Regions from separate parts of the Pseudarthrobacter sp. TE9888 genome, predicted to be linked through region 1. Evidence: predicted binding sites of a transcription regulator. Region 1 holds the regulator's gene; the other holds the start of a gene.
What was found. Region 1 encodes HrcA, which represses chaperone genes, less so after heat shock. Its sites were predicted from a motif close to TTNGCACTCGNNNNNNNCGAGTGCNAA; they were not measured.
Positions count from the first base shown of each region.

Region 2: the regulator HrcA is predicted to act here: its motif matches at 3,172-3,198, upstream of groES (co-chaperone GroES).

Region 1 is NZ_JBWBRD010000002.1:3,668,075-3,675,281, forward strand. It holds gene ACZ9J7_RS17475 (GerMN domain-containing protein) at 1-173, shown strand, start outside; gene ACZ9J7_RS17480 (16S rRNA (uracil(1498)-N(3))-methyltransferase) at 166-939, opposite strand; gene dnaJ (molecular chaperone DnaJ) at 942-2,069, opposite strand; gene hrcA (heat-inducible transcriptional repressor HrcA) at 2,155-3,168, opposite strand; gene ACZ9J7_RS17495 (DUF3097 domain-containing protein) at 3,339-4,190, shown strand; gene ACZ9J7_RS17500 (DUF4870 domain-containing protein) at 4,312-4,722, shown strand; gene hemW (radical SAM family heme chaperone HemW) at 4,759-5,988, opposite strand; gene lepA (translation elongation factor 4) at 6,014-7,207, opposite strand, start outside.
Region 2 is NZ_JBWBRD010000002.1:109,393-116,599, forward strand. It holds gene ACZ9J7_RS00980 (ATP-dependent DNA ligase) at 1-214, opposite strand, end outside; gene ACZ9J7_RS00985 (dihydrofolate reductase family protein) at 285-887, shown strand; gene groL (chaperonin GroEL) at 1,032-2,642, opposite strand; gene groES (co-chaperone GroES) at 2,722-3,015, opposite strand; gene ACZ9J7_RS01000 (hypothetical protein) at 3,271-3,651, opposite strand; gene ACZ9J7_RS01005 (THUMP-like domain-containing protein) at 3,706-4,944, shown strand; gene ACZ9J7_RS01010 (shikimate 5-dehydrogenase) at 4,951-5,769, opposite strand; gene ACZ9J7_RS01015 (glycoside hydrolase family 3 N-terminal domain-containing protein) at 5,812-7,207, opposite strand, start outside.

The sequences.
Region 1 (7,207 bases):
AAACGCCCTTCCTGACCGGAGAGACCACGGCGGCCGCTGCCCAGGGGCAGGCGGGAGTCTTCACGCTGGCACTCAACCTGCCACCGGGCGACTACGAGCTCCGGGTGGCCCAGGCAGGTTCCGGCGGGGAGCCGGACCGCAATGAGGACACGAGGTCCTTCAAGGTCAGGTAGCGGCCCACCGGCCAAGGATGTCGCTTGCCAGCACGACGGCGGCCGGACCGGCTGTGGAGGACCGCAGGACGTGGTGCCCCAACAGGGCAGTCACGGCGCCTTTGTCGCAAAGTTTCGTTACTTCCCGCGGGCTGATGCCACCCTCCGGACCCACAATCAGCAGGACTTCCCGGATCCCGGCCGGGGCACTCCCCTGCCACTCCTGAAGGACAGCACGCAGCGGGCGCACAGCGTCTTCGTGGAGGATGACCGCCAGGTCAGCGGCCGCCACGGCAGCGGAGAGCCCTGCCGTTTCAACCGCAGCCCGGACTTCGGGAATCCAGGCCCGGCGCGCCTGTTTCGCGGCCGCCGCCACGGCAGATTCCCACTTCGCATGGGCGCGGGCGGCCCTGTCGCCCTTCCAACGGACGATCGACCGTTCGGACTGCCACGGTACGACGGCGTCGATCCCCAGTTCCGTGGCCGTCTCGATCGCCAGCTCGTCGCGGTCACCCTTGGCCAGCGCCTGGACCAGTACCAGCCGGACGTCCGGCCTTTCATCCGTGGCCACGGCGCTGCATTCCACTTCGAGACCGGAAGGGGCAGCTGCGACGACTTTTCCGGTCATGCGGGTGCCGGCGCCGTCGACGATGTCCACCGGCTCTCCCGGCGACAGCCGTTTGACCGTCACGGCGTGGCGTGCCTCAGAACCGTCCAGGACAAAATGGCCGCCAGGGACCATTCCGGCCAGCGAGCCGGCGGGTGTGAAGAAGACGGGATTGCTCACCGCTACAGGTTACCGAACCGGTCCCGGAGCTTGGCGAACATGCCACCGCTGGCGGCGAGCTTTCCCTCGGTGATCTGTTCCCCGCGAAGCTTGGCGAGCTGCCGGAGGAGGTCCTCCTGCGCCGGGTCGAGCTTGGCCGGCGTGTCCACCTGGAGGTGGACCTTCAGGTCCCCGCGGCCGTAGCCGCGCAGGTGGGTGACACCCAGGCCGCGCAGGGTGATGATCTCGCCGGACTGGGTTCCGGGCTTGACGTCGATGTCCTGGGTGCCGTCGAAGGTTTCCAGGTTGACGTCGGTGCCCAGGGCGGCGGCAGTCATCGGGATGTGCAAGGTGGCGTGAAGGTCATCGCCTTCCCTCACATAGGTGGCGTCATTGTTGACGCGGATTTCCACGTACAGGTCGCCGGCGGGGCCGCCCGCAGGTCCCGCCTCGCCCTGCCCCGAGAGCTGGATCCTGGTTCCGGTGGCCACGCCGGCGGGAACCTTGATGGTCAGCGAACGCCGGCTGCGGATTCGGCCCTGGCCGCTGCATTCGTTGCAGGGGTCCTTGATGACGGTGCCGAACCCTTCGCAGGTGCCGCAAGGGGCCGCCGTCATGACCTGGCCAAGAATGGAGCGGACGGCCCGCTGGACCTGGCCGCTGCCGCCGCAGATGTCGCAGCGCTCGGGGTGCGTGCCGGGCCGGCAGCAGGATCCCTCACAGGTGGGGCAGACGACGGCGGTGTCCACTTCGAGCTTCTTGTTCACGCCGAACACGGCGTCGCGAAGGTCGATCCGGACGCTGATGAGGGCGTCCTGGCCGCGGCGGACGCGGGAAGCCGGGCCGGAGGTGCCCCCGGCGCCGAAGAAGGTGTCGAAGATGTCCTGGAATGCGAAGCCCTGGCCCGCGTAACCGGCCCCGCCGAAGCCGTTGTCCGTGCCGTTCTCGTTGCCCGTGGTGTCGTAGATCCGGCGCTTCTGGGGGTCGGAAAGGACCTCGTAGGCGTGAGTTACTGCCTTGAAGCGTTCCGAGGCATCCTCACCGGGGTTTACGTCCGGGTGGAGGGTGCGGGCCAGTTTGCGGTAGGCCTTTTTGATCTCTTCGCCCGTAGCTTCGGGTGAGACTCCAAGGACGTCATAGTGGCTGCTCAAAGTTCGTATCTCTTCCTTGTTGTACTGCGTTCAGTCGGGCGCCCGGCTCTTTGTTCCCGGCCGGAGAATGCTCCGGCCGCGCGGGTCAGGGCCCCAAAATCCTGGAAAGGTAGCGGGCCACTGCCCGGACGGCGGCCATGGTGGTGGGGTAGTCCATCCTGGTCGGGCCGAGGATCCCTACCTTGGCGGCGCTGTCCGGGCCGTAGCCGGTGGCCACTACCGAGGCTTCGGCCAGGCCGTCGTAGGGGTTCTCCCTTCCGATGCTGACGGCAACGCCGCGGTGGTCCTGTGCCATCTCGCTCAGCAACCGCAGCATCACCACCTGCTCCTCAAGGGCCTCGAGTACGGGGCCGATGCTGAGGGGGAAGTCCACGTTGGACCGGGCCAGGTTGGCTGTCCCGGCCATGACCATCCGGTCCTCCCTGGTGTTTTGCGCCAGCCCCTCGAGGCCAAGTGCCAGGGCGTGCGCAGCCTGGCGGTGTGCCTGCGCCGTGCCCGCCACGACGGAAGGAAGGGCCGTGGCAAGCCGGCTCAGCGGCGTCCCGGACAGTGCGGCGAGGAAACGCGTGCGGAGTGCTGCCACGGCGTCGTCGCCCAGGTCCTGGCCGACGTCGATGACCCGCTGCTCCACCTTGCCGCTGTTGGCAATGAGCACCACCAACACCTTGCGGGGGGCAAGCAGCACGAATTCGATGTGGCGCACCAGGGCCTTGCTGAGGTGCGGATACTGGACCACAGCCACCTGGTTGGTCAGTTGGGAAAGCAGCCGGACAGTACGGTCCAGGACGTCGTCGAGATCGTCTGCGCCTTCAAGCAGGGACTGGATGGCCCGGCGTTCGGCTGCAGAGAGCGGCTTGACCGCCGAGATCTGGTCAACGAAAAGGCGGTAGCCCTTGTCCGTGGGAATCCGCCCTGCACTGGTGTGGGGGGCCGTGATTAATCCCTCGTCCTCAAGGGCCGCCATATCGTTCCGGATAGTTGCGCTGGAAACCCCAAGATGGTGCCGCTCAACCAGGGCCTTCGACCCGACCGGCTCGCGGGAGTGGACGTAATCCTCCACGATGGCCCGCAGCACTTCCAGTTTGCGTGGCTCGCTCACTCTCCACCTCCATCCACGGTGCGGGGCCCATGCCCCGCCAGATGCCACCTTGTTAGCACTCGACATGCCTAAGTGCTAACAGTCTATTATGCCTTGGCCCGTTGTTAGCATTGGTACCGCTCCGGGCGAAATTCCGGTGCGGAGGACCTAGCGCTAGGCGGATCGAATCCATGGATTACCAAAACTGGGGGCCCCGCGGCATATCCGCCCCGGCCAAAGCGGAATTGCCCGAGGTGCCGGTGGAGCGGGGCATGGTGCTGGAGGACGTGCAGTCAGGCTGGGTGGGTGCCGTGACGCGGGTGGAAAAATCCGGAGGAATGCACGTGGTTGCCCTGGAGGACCGGCGCGGGAAGTCCCGGTCCTTCAAGCTGGGTTTCGGTTTCCTCCTGGAGGGCCGGCCCATCAGGCTCGTGCCCCCGGCACCACGTCCGGCTGCCGGCGGTCCGGTCGCCGGCAGGACGGCCTCCGGTTCTGTCCGGGTCGCCGGCCAGCGGGCCCAGGTGGCCAAGGCAAGCCGCATCTGGGTGGAGGGCAAGCACGACGCCGAACTGGTGGAAAAGGTCTGGGGCGACGACCTTCGGGTAGAGGGCATCGTCGTCGAACCCCTGCACGGCATCGACGATCTCGCCGCGGCGGTTGCCGGCTTCAACCCCGGTCCCGGCCGGCGGCTCGGCGTCCTCGTGGACCACCTCGTTCCGGATTCGAAGGAGTCCCGCATCGCCGACGCCGTTATGGCCTCCCCCGGCGCGGCCGGGAATGTCCTGATCGTGGGACACCCCTACGTTGATGTCTGGCAGGCTATCCGGCCGGCGGTGCTGGGCATCGACAAGTGGCCTGCCGTGCCCCGTGGACAGGACTGGAAGACCGGGATCCTGAAAGCCTTCGGCTGGCCGCACGCCACCAAGGAAGACATCGGCCTCGGATGGCAGAAACTGCTGGGTACCGTCCGCACATACGCCGACCTGGAAGCATCGCTGCTGGGGCGGGTTGAGGAAGTCATCGACTTCCTCACCGTGCCCTGAAGGGCGGACACTGCCCCCGGAGCCAGTATTCTTGATAGTGCAATGCCGGCTCTCCCAGGGGTATTGCACACCGCACCCGTATTTGACGTCAGCACCACTTGCATCTCCGAAGGAACAGACTGTGGCAGAAAACGCACGTGATCACAGGGACGGCCAAGGCCGCTCCGAGTACCATGGCGTCCCCGCCAATGCCCTGCCGCTCACGGCCAGCGAGGACCGCCAATGGGCCACGCTGGCACATTTCGGCGGGATCCTTGGCTGCGTGCCCTCGCTGCTGATCTACCTGATCTTCCGCGACCGCGGGCCGTTCACCGCGCAGGAATCCAAAGAGGCACTGAACTTCAGCCTGCCCCCCACCATCGCCGCCGTCCTGGCCAACATCCTGGTGTTCATTCCCTACGTGGGCAACATCTTCGCCGTGATCGCAACCCTGATTTGGGTCGCGCTGACCTGTTTCTCCGTGGCCGCAGGGATCCACGTCAACAAGGGCCAGCCGCACCGCTACCAGTACAACCTGCGCTGGATCAAGTAGCGGAGCGGGCCCTCCCCTTGGACGCGCCGGCGGCCGTCAGTCCGGAAGGACGCGGCGGACCACGGCGTCCGCCAGGAGCCTGCCCTTCAGCGTAAGGACAAGGCGGCCCTGGAAAGCGGCGGCCGGCTCCACCAGGCCGCCAGCAATGAGCCCGGCAACCTGGTGCCTGCCCCCGGCGCTAAGGGCCGAAACCTCAAGGCCTGACTGCAGGCGCGCCTCCAGCATCACCCGCTCCATGTTCCTGGTTTCGGCGTCAAGGGTTTCCCGGCCCGCCGCAGGCGAATGCCCCTGGGACAGGCGGTTGGCATACGCGGACGGGTGCTTCACGTTCCACCAGCGCACCCCGCCCACGTGCGAGTGCGCGCCGGGGCCGATGCCCCACCAATCGTCGCCACGCCAGTAGGCCAGGTTGTGGCGGCACGCGTGCTCCGGACTCCGCGCCCAGTTGCTGACCTCATACCAGCCGAGCCCGGCGTCGGTGATGAGCTGGTCGGCGAGTTCGTACTTGTCGGCGTGGTCGTCGTCGTCAATTCCCAGCACCTCGCCGCGGCGCATCTGCGCGGCCAGCTTGGTGCCGTCCTCCACAATCAGCGCGTAGGCGCTGATGTGGTCCGGCTGGTAGGAGAGGGCAGTCTCCAGGGAGTGGCGCCAGTCGGCCAGCGACTCCCCCGGCGTCCCGTAAATCAGGTCCAGGCTGACATCCAGCCCGGCCTCCCGCGCCCACTGCACCACCTGCGGAACCCTGCTGGGCGTATGGGTGCGGTCCAGGACCTTCAGCACGTGCGGGACTGCGGACTGCATGCCGAAGGAGACCCTCGTGAAACCCGCCTCCTTGAGGATGGCGAGGGATGCGGGGGTGACCGAATCGGGGTTGGCTTCCGTGGTGACCTCGGCGCCGTCCTCGATGCCCCACCGGTCAATGGCGGCGCGAAGGATCAGGGCGAGGTCATCGGCCGGAAGCAGGGTGGGCGTGCCGCCCCCGAAAAAGACAGTGCTGAGCTTGCGTTCCGGCAGCCCGGAACGACTCATCACCTGGGCGGCCAAGGACACTTCCGACACTGCGGTTTGCGCGTAGGCATCCTGCGACGCGCCGCCGCCCAGTTCCGTAGCGGTGTAGGTGTTGAAATCGCAGTACCCGCAGCGCACCGCGCAGAACGGAATGTGGACATACAGGCCAAAGGCCCGGGCCGCCGCACCGTCCGCTGCCTGGGCAGGCAGCAGACCGTCCGACGGCGCCGGGTCGCCGAGGGGAAGTACGCTGGGCATCAGCGGGTCCCCTGCTGCGCGGTGGTCACTTCTTCTTGGCCTTGTCCTTCGATTCGTCGGTGGTGAGGGCGGCGATGAACGCTTCCTGCGGAACCTCCACCGTGCCCACCATCTTCATGCGCTTCTTGCCCTCTTTTTGCTTCTCCAGCAGCTTGCGCTTTCGGGAGATGTCACCGCCGTAGCATTTGGCCAGCACGTCCTTGCGGATGGCCCGGATGCTTTCGCGGGCAATGATCCTGGAGCCAATGGCCGCCTGGATCGGCACCTCGAACTGCTGCCGCGGGATGAGTTCGCGGAGCTTGCCGGTCATCATCACGCCGTAGGCGTAGGCCTTGTCGCGGTGGGTGATGGCGCTGAAGGCGTCCACCTGTTCGCCCTGGAGCATGATGTCCACCTTCACGAGGTCGGCGACCTGCTCGCCGTCGGCCTTCCAGTCCAGGGAGCCGTAGCCACGGGTCTTGGACTTGAGGATGTCGAAGAAGTCGAACACGATTTCCGCCAGCGGCAGGCGGTACCGGATTTCCACCCGGTCCTCGGAGAGGTAGTCCATGCCGCCCATGACGCCGCGGCGGGACTGGCACAGTTCCATGATGGCCCCGACGAATTCGTTGGGGGCCAGGATGGTGGCCGAAACCATCGGTTCGCGGACCTCGGCGATTTTGCCCGTGGGGTACTCGCTGGGGTTGGTCACGCGGACCACCTTCTTGTCCTCCAAAGTCACCTCGTATTCCACGTTCGGTGCCGTGGAGATCAGGTCGAGGTTGTATTCCCGCTCCAGGCGTTCGCGGGTGATCTCAAGGTGCAGCAGGCCGAGGAAGCCGACTCGGAAGCCGAATCCCAGTGCGGCCGAGGTCTCCGGTTCGTAGACCAGTGCTGCATCGTTGAGCATGAGCTTTTCGAGGGCGTCGCGCAGCACCGGGTAGTCGGCGCCGTCCAGCGGATACAGGCCCGAGAACACCATGGGTTTGGCGTCGGCGTAGCCGGGCAGGGACTCGGCCGCCGGCTTGGCAAGGTTGGTGACGGTGTCGCCCACCTTGGACTGCCGAACATCCTTTACGCCGGTGATCAGGTAGCCCACTTCGCCCACGCCGAGGCCCTTGGAGGGTGTGGGTTCCGGGGAGCTGACGCCGATTTCGAGGAGCTCGTGCGAGGCCCGGGTGGACATCATCTGGATGCGTTCACGGGGGTGGAGCATGCCGTCCACCACGCGCACGTACGT
Region 2 (7,207 bases), 3.6 Mb from region 1:
GCTCCGCTGCCGGTTCTTCCTTGGCCGCCGCCACCGCGCTCCAACCCACCCCCACCCGGCCCTGGCGGGGCTTGGCACTGAGCAAGCCCACCGCCGTCGGGACCTCCGCCGGTTCCAGCCGGCGCAGCAGGTGGGCCAGGGCATCCACCTTTGCCAGCCGGGAACGGGTTGATGCGACGGCCTTAGTGGTGTCCACAAGCTCGAGGAGCAGCATGGCACCATCCTGCCACGGGCACTGGACCGGGACACTGGACAGCGTGCGGGCGCGGGTCCACAATGTGCGCGTGGGGATCATCGTGGCGAACCTGTTCATCACCCTCGACGGCGTCTACCAGGCGCCCGGCGGCCGTGAAGAAGACCCCGAAGGCGAATTCTCCTTCGGCGGCTGGCAGGCACCTGTGTCCGACGACGAATCCGGTGCCTCGATAGCAGCCGAGATCGGCCGGATTGATGCCCTGCTGCTCGGCCGGAGGACCTATGAAATCTTTGCGTCCTACTGGCCGCACCAGTCCGGTGACATCGCCGATGCCCTGAACCGCGTGCCCAAGTACGTTGTCTCCGCCACGCTGGCGGACCCGGACTGGGCCGGCACCACTGTCCTGCCGGATGCCGCGGCGGCGGCCCGGCTCCGGGAGGAGCACCGGGAAACCCATATGTTCGGCAGCGGCGTCCTGATCCGGTCCCTCCTGGCTGCCAATGTGCTGGACCGCCTGCACCTCTGGCTGTACCCCGTGGTCCTGGGCCAGGGAAAGCGCCTTTTCGACGCCGAAACGGTTCCCTCCACTTTCACGCTGGGCGAGCAGGCCCGCAGCTTCCCCAAGGGTGCGGTGTCTCTGGTGTACGAGCGTGCCGGAGAAGTTGAGACGCGGGAGATGGACGCCGGCTAGTCCCCACCGCCCCCTAACCTCGCTTCGCTCGGCCAGGGAACCTTGGCGGCGTGGGCCCAGCCACCGTCCAGGACAACAACGCAAAAGGCTGGCCCGGCAGATGCCGGACCAGCCTTTTCAGCGGTAAGCCGCCAGGGCGCAGCGTTAGTGGCTGTGGCCTGCGTGCTCGTCCTCTTCGGCAGGCTTCTCCACGACCAGGGTCTCGGTGGTGAGAACCAGGGCGGCGATGGAGGCCGCGTTGCGGAGGGCTGCACGGGTGACCTTGACCGGGTCGATGACGCCCGCGGCGATCAGGTCCTCGTACTCGCCGGACTTGGCGTTGAAGCCGTTGTTGGTCTCAAGGTCGGCAACCTTGGAGGTGACAACGTAGCCATCGAAGCCGGCGTTCTGGGCAATCCAGCGCAGCGGCTGCACCAGTGCGCGGCGGACGATGCCCACGGCTGCGGCGGCGTCGCCTTCGAGGGCCTTGACGGAAGCGTCCTCATCCAGTGCCTTGAGGGCGTGGATCAGGGCGGAGCCGCCGCCGGCAACGATGCCTTCTTCGAGGGCAGCGCGGGTGGAGGACACGGCGTCCTCGATGCGGTGCTTCTTTTCCTTCAGCTCAACCTCGGTGGCAGCGCCGACCTTGATGACGCCGATACCGCCGGCCAGCTTGGCCAGGCGTTCCTGGAGCTTCTCGCGGTCCCAGTCGGAATCGGTGCGGGTCAGCTCGGCGCGCAGCTGGGCTACGCGTGCAGCTACGTCCTCGGCCGAACCGGCGCCGTCCACGATGGTGGTGTTGTCCTTGGTGACGGTGATGCGGCGGGCGGTACCCAGCACCTCCAGGCCCACGGAGTCCAGGCTGAGGCCCAGTTCCGGGGAGACAACCTGCGCACCGGTGAGGGTGGCGATGTCCTGCAGCATGGCCTTGCGGCGGTCGCCGAAGCCGGGAGCCTTGACGGCCACGACGTTCAGGGTGCCGCGGATGCGGTTGACGATCAGCGTGGACAGGGCCTCGCCCTCAACGTCCTCGGCGATGATGAACAGCGGCTTGGAGCTCTGCAGCGCCTTTTCCAGCAGGGGCAGGAATTCCTGGATCGAGGAGATTTTGCCCTGGTTGATCAGGATGAGTGCGTCCTCGAGGACTGCTTCCTGGCGCTCCGCGTCGGTGACGAAGTACGGGGACAGGTAGCCCTTGTCGAACTGCATGCCCTCGGTGAGGACCAGTTCGGTCTGGGTGGTGGAGGACTCTTCGATGGTGATGACGCCATCCTTGCCCACCTTGCCGAACGCCTCGGCGAGGAGCTCGCCGATTTCGTCGCTCTGCGCCGAGATGGCGGCAACGTTGGCCACCTGGGTGCCTTCGACCGGGCGGGCGTTTTCCAGCAGGCGGGCAGCCACGGCCTCAACCGCAACCTCGATGCCGCGCTTGATCTGGCCGGGGGCAGCGCCGGCTGCAACGTTGCGCAGGCCTTCCTTGACCAGTGCCTGTGCCAGGACCGTGGCGGTGGTGGTGCCGTCGCCGGCAACATCGTTGGTCTTGGTGGCTACTTCCTTGGCCAGCTGTGCGCCAAGGTTCTCGTAGGGGTCGTCCAGCTCGACTTCACGGGCGATGGTGACGCCGTCGTTCGTGATGGTGGGGGCACCCCACTTCTTGTCCAGGACGACGTTGCGGCCGCGGGGGCCGAGCGTCACCTTGACGGTGTTCGCGAGCTTGTCGATGCCGGCCTCAAGGGACCGGCGGGCAGCGTCGTTAAACGCAAGCTGCTTTGCCATGGTTTTGTCCTTTCAAAGACAGAAACCCCGCACCGCCGGCCAGCGTGAGCATGGCCGGCAGCACGGGGATCCGGAAGAGTTACTTGACGACGATTGCCAGGACGTCGCGGGCGGACAGCACGAGGTACTCGGTGCCGCCGGTCTTGACTTCGGTTCCGCCGTACTTGGAGTAGATGACGACGTCGCCAACGGCTACGTCAACGGGAACGCGGTTGCCATCTTCGAAGCGGCCGGGGCCTACTGCGACAACTTCGCCTTCCTGCGGCTTCTCCTGTGCGGAGTCCGGGATGACCAGGCCGGAAGCCGTGGTCTGCTCGGCTTCGAGCGGGCGGACAACAATACGATCCTCAAGAGGCTTAATAGAGACCGACACTCGGACCTCTCCTTTTCGTCAGCAAATTCGTGGACTGGAAAGCTTTCCGCCGTAGCTGGCAAACCGTCGTCGCGGTGCCGGCAGCAGCCTGGCTGGCAGCTCTTCATGTGTTAGCACCCTCCTAGGGAGAGTGCTAATGAAGACTCTATGTATGAGTTAGCACTCGGTCAAGGTGAGTGCCAACGTTTCGTCGTGGGCGTACAGCCCGGGGCGGACGACGGCGGGTGGCCGGGGACGCGAAATGGCGCCCTGTACCTAGCGGCCCAGGTCGTCGAAGTCCACGTCCTCGCCGCCGTCCGTGTCGCCGCCGCACTGCTTCCGTCCCCGGAAGAGCACCCAGCCGGACCCTGCTGCGGCGAGCAGCGCAGCAACGAGGAAGAAGATGCTTCCGGCCCGCGCGCCGTCGTACAGCCCGCGGATGTCCCTGGCCTCCTGGGTGTTGTCCTGGACGTCGTTGCCGCCTACCGAGTAAACGGTGGCGTTGAACGTATCGAGCAGGAAGATGATCACCAGCAGCGCGATGCAGACCACGGCCACGACGGCCGCGGCAATCAGGACCGGCCGGGCGAACCTGGCCGGGCCGCGGTCACGCGATTCGTGGTCATCGGGCTCGCGGGTGGCTGCGCTCTCATCCATGGTTTCAACAGTATCCGCATCCCGCCCACCCGCTCCTCCACTAGGCTGGAACCCATGGCTCACGCTCCCCAGGACCAGATGGCACAGGACCAAATCGCACCGTTGCTGACCCCCGAGGGCTGGGAGTTGCTGGCATCCCTGGGCCCGTACCGGGATGAGGACTCGTTCGAGCTCAACACAGCACTCCGGAAGGCCGGGCACCCTGCAGGGCTTGTCTCGGCCGTCCTGACTCAATCGCGGCTGCGCACCAAGGCGGAGTCAAAATTCGGCGAGTTCGCCCGCCAGATGCTCTTCACGCAGGCCGGTCTGGAACAGGCAACGCGCCTGAATGTGGCCGCCCACCACGCCCAGCGGTTCGCCGCCGCCGGCATCAGCCATGTGGCGGACCTGGGCTGCGGCCTGGGCGCCGATTCCCTGGCCCTGGCGTCCCTGGACATCCACGTCACCGCCGTCGAAATGGACGAAACCACCGCGGCCTGCGCCACCGTGAACCTCATCCCTTTCCCCAACGCCACAGTGGTCCATGCTGACGCCGCGTCCGTCCCCCTCGACGGGATGGACGGCGTCTGGCTGGACCCCGCCCGGCGGGTCACCTCCACCTCGGGCACCAAGCGGATCTGGGACCCCGAAGCCTTCTCCCCGCCGTTGTCCTTCGTGGAATCGCTGGCTGCCCAAGGCAAGGCAGTAGGCGTGAAGATGGGCCCGGGCATGCCGCACGAATCCGTGCCGGCGGCCTGCGAGGCGCAGTGGGTGTCGGTGGCCGGTGACGTCACGGAGGTGACCCTGTGGTTCAACGCCGTGCGCCGCCCTGGAGTCCGGCGCGCCGCGTTGGTCCTGGGACCGCAGGCACCTGCGGAGCTGACCAGCGCCGAGGACTTCGGCGCGGGCCCGGCCGCACCGGTGGGCCCGGTGGAGGGGTACCTGTACGAACCGGACGGCGCCGTAATCCGCGCCGGACTGGTGGCGGATGTGGCGCTGCAGCTCGGCGGCCACCTGGTGGACGAGCACATCGCCTACATCTGCGCTCCCGGACTCCTGGCCACCCCGTTCGCCCGGGCCTACAAGGTTTCGGAGGTCATGCCGTACAACGTCAAGGCGCTGAAGGCCTGGGTAAAGCAGGAGGGCATCACCGTGCTGGACATCAAGAAGCGCGGCACGGCGGTCACCCCGGAAGAGCTGCGGAAGCAGCTGCTGCCCGGCGGAAAGAACGCGAAGAAGGGCGGCAAGTCGGCCACCCTGGTCCTGACGCGCATCGGTGAGGACCGGGTGGCCATCGTGGTGGAACCCGCCTAGCTGCCCCTACTGGGCGCGCATGAACTCCTCGGCTGCCCGCACCTGGTCCGGGGTGGGCCGGACGCCCGTGTACAGGACGAACTGCTCCAGCGCCTGGATAGTGGCCACTTCGGCCCCGTTGATCACCGGCTTGCCGGCCGCGCGGGCGGCCTTGATGAGGGGGGTTTCGGCGGGCAGCGCCACCACATCGAACACCAGGCGGGCCGCGTTGATGGCTTCCGGCGGGAAAGCCACGGTGTCCGCTTCCGCCCCGCCGGCCATCCCCAGCGGGGTGACGTTGATGATCAGGTCGGCCGTCCCGCCGTCGAGCGCTGCCCGCCACTGGAAGCCGTACTGGTCCGCCAGTGCACGCCCCGCGGCCTCGTTGCGGGCGATGACGGTGACGTCCGTGAATCCGGCGTCCCGGAGGGCTGCAACGGTGGCCTTGGCCATGCCGCCGGCGCCCTGCACCAGCACGGAATAGTCCGTGGGGACCGCGTTGGTGGCGAGGAGCTGTTCGATCGCGGTGTAGTCCGTGTTGTAGGCCTTGAGGTGGCCGTCCGTGTTCACGATGGTGTTTACGGAGTCGATGGCCTTGGCGGAGGGGTCCATCTCGTCCACCAGCGCGATGACGTCTTCCTTGTAAGGCATGGAGATGGCGCAGCCCCGGATGCCCAGCCCGCGGACACCGGCGATGGCCTGTTCGAGGTTGGTGGGCGCGAAGGCCTTGTAGATCCAGTTCAGGTCCAGCTGCCCGTAGAGGTGGTTGTGGAACCTGGTCCCGTTGTTGCTGGGACGGGCCGAGAGCGAGATGCAGAGGGTCATGTCTTTATTCAGTATGGGCACCACTCCATTAAAGCGTTCCCGCGGGCGTGGGCGGCCGGGGAATCAGGGGCAGCCGGTTTCGGCCGGGAAGGGCCCGACGGCGGCGGGCAGCTTTCCCGGCGCCGGGGCCTTCCCTGCCAGCACGGCGACCAGGGCGTCGAAGGCGGCGTCGGTGCGGCCGTACAGTGCCAGCTTCACCGGGGCGGTGGACTCCTGGAGCGGCCAGGGAGCGTCAAGGGACACGGCGATGTCCCCGCCGGCCGGTCTGCCGCCGAATCCGATGAGGTTGACCAGGGGTCCCGATCCGATCTTGACGCCGGCTCGTGCGGCGGCGGCTTCGAAGCGCTCCCGGTCCCCCGGTCCCCCGCCGGCTACCCGCACGGAACCGGGAACCAGGGGTCCGCTGCAGGGACCGGAGACCACTGTGACAGCCGAGGCCGAAACCTGGGCCGACAGCGCCGCCCCGCTTCCTGCCGGAGCACCCGCGCCCGCGGTTCCGGCAGGCGCGGTGGTGCGGGCATGCCAGATCATCATGGTGGCCACGCGCTGAGCTGCTTCATCCAGGCGTGCTGCGGGAAGGGTGCCGGCGGCCAGGGCCTGGACGATGGCGGCGTGCGCCTGCTCCACGTCCGCAGGCATCAGCAGCAGGTCGGCGCCGGCGGCCAGTGCTTTCACGGCAGCGGCGCCGGCCGGGTATTGGTTCTCGACGGCGCCCATGTTGAGGGCATCCGTCACGGCCACCCCTTTGAAGCCCAGGCCCCTGAGTGTCGCGTAGCTGGGGGCAGAGAGCGACGCCGGCACGCCCGGTTCGAGCGCGGGGACGGCAATGTGTCCGGTCATGATGATGGGAAGGCCCGCAGCGACAGCGGCCTCGAAGGGTTTCCAATCGCGGCCCCGCAGCACGTCGAGGCCGGCGGGCTGGACGGGGAGGCTGAGGTGGGAATCCGCCGTTACCGAGCCGTGCCCGGGAAAGTGCTTGACGGTGGGGAGCACGCCTGCATCCAGCATGCCTTGGGAGAAGGCGGTTCCCTGGGCGGCTGCCGCAGCCGGGTCCGCGGACATGGAGCGGGCGCCGATGGTCGGGTCTGCAGGACCGACGGTCACATCCGTGTCCGGTGCGAAGTCCAGGTCGAAGCCCAGCGGCACCAACTCGCTTGCCAGGCCTTTGCCGGCCTTGCGCGTCAGGTCCAGGTTGCCGGCGGCCCCGTAGCTCATGGGAGCGGGCCACTCGGTGAGGGGCTGGCCCAGGCGTGCCACCGCCCCTCCTTCCTGGTCCACGCTCATGATCCCCGGCCAGCGCCGGCCGTCCGCCGCAACAGCCTGCTGCAGCCGCTGGTTTACTGCGCCCATAGCGGCCAGGTCCACCTGGCCCTGCGGGTCGCGCGGGACGTTGTCGCCCATGATGATGGAGCCTGCGAGGTGGAGTCGCTGGATGAGCGCGGCGTGGGCCTCCACCTGG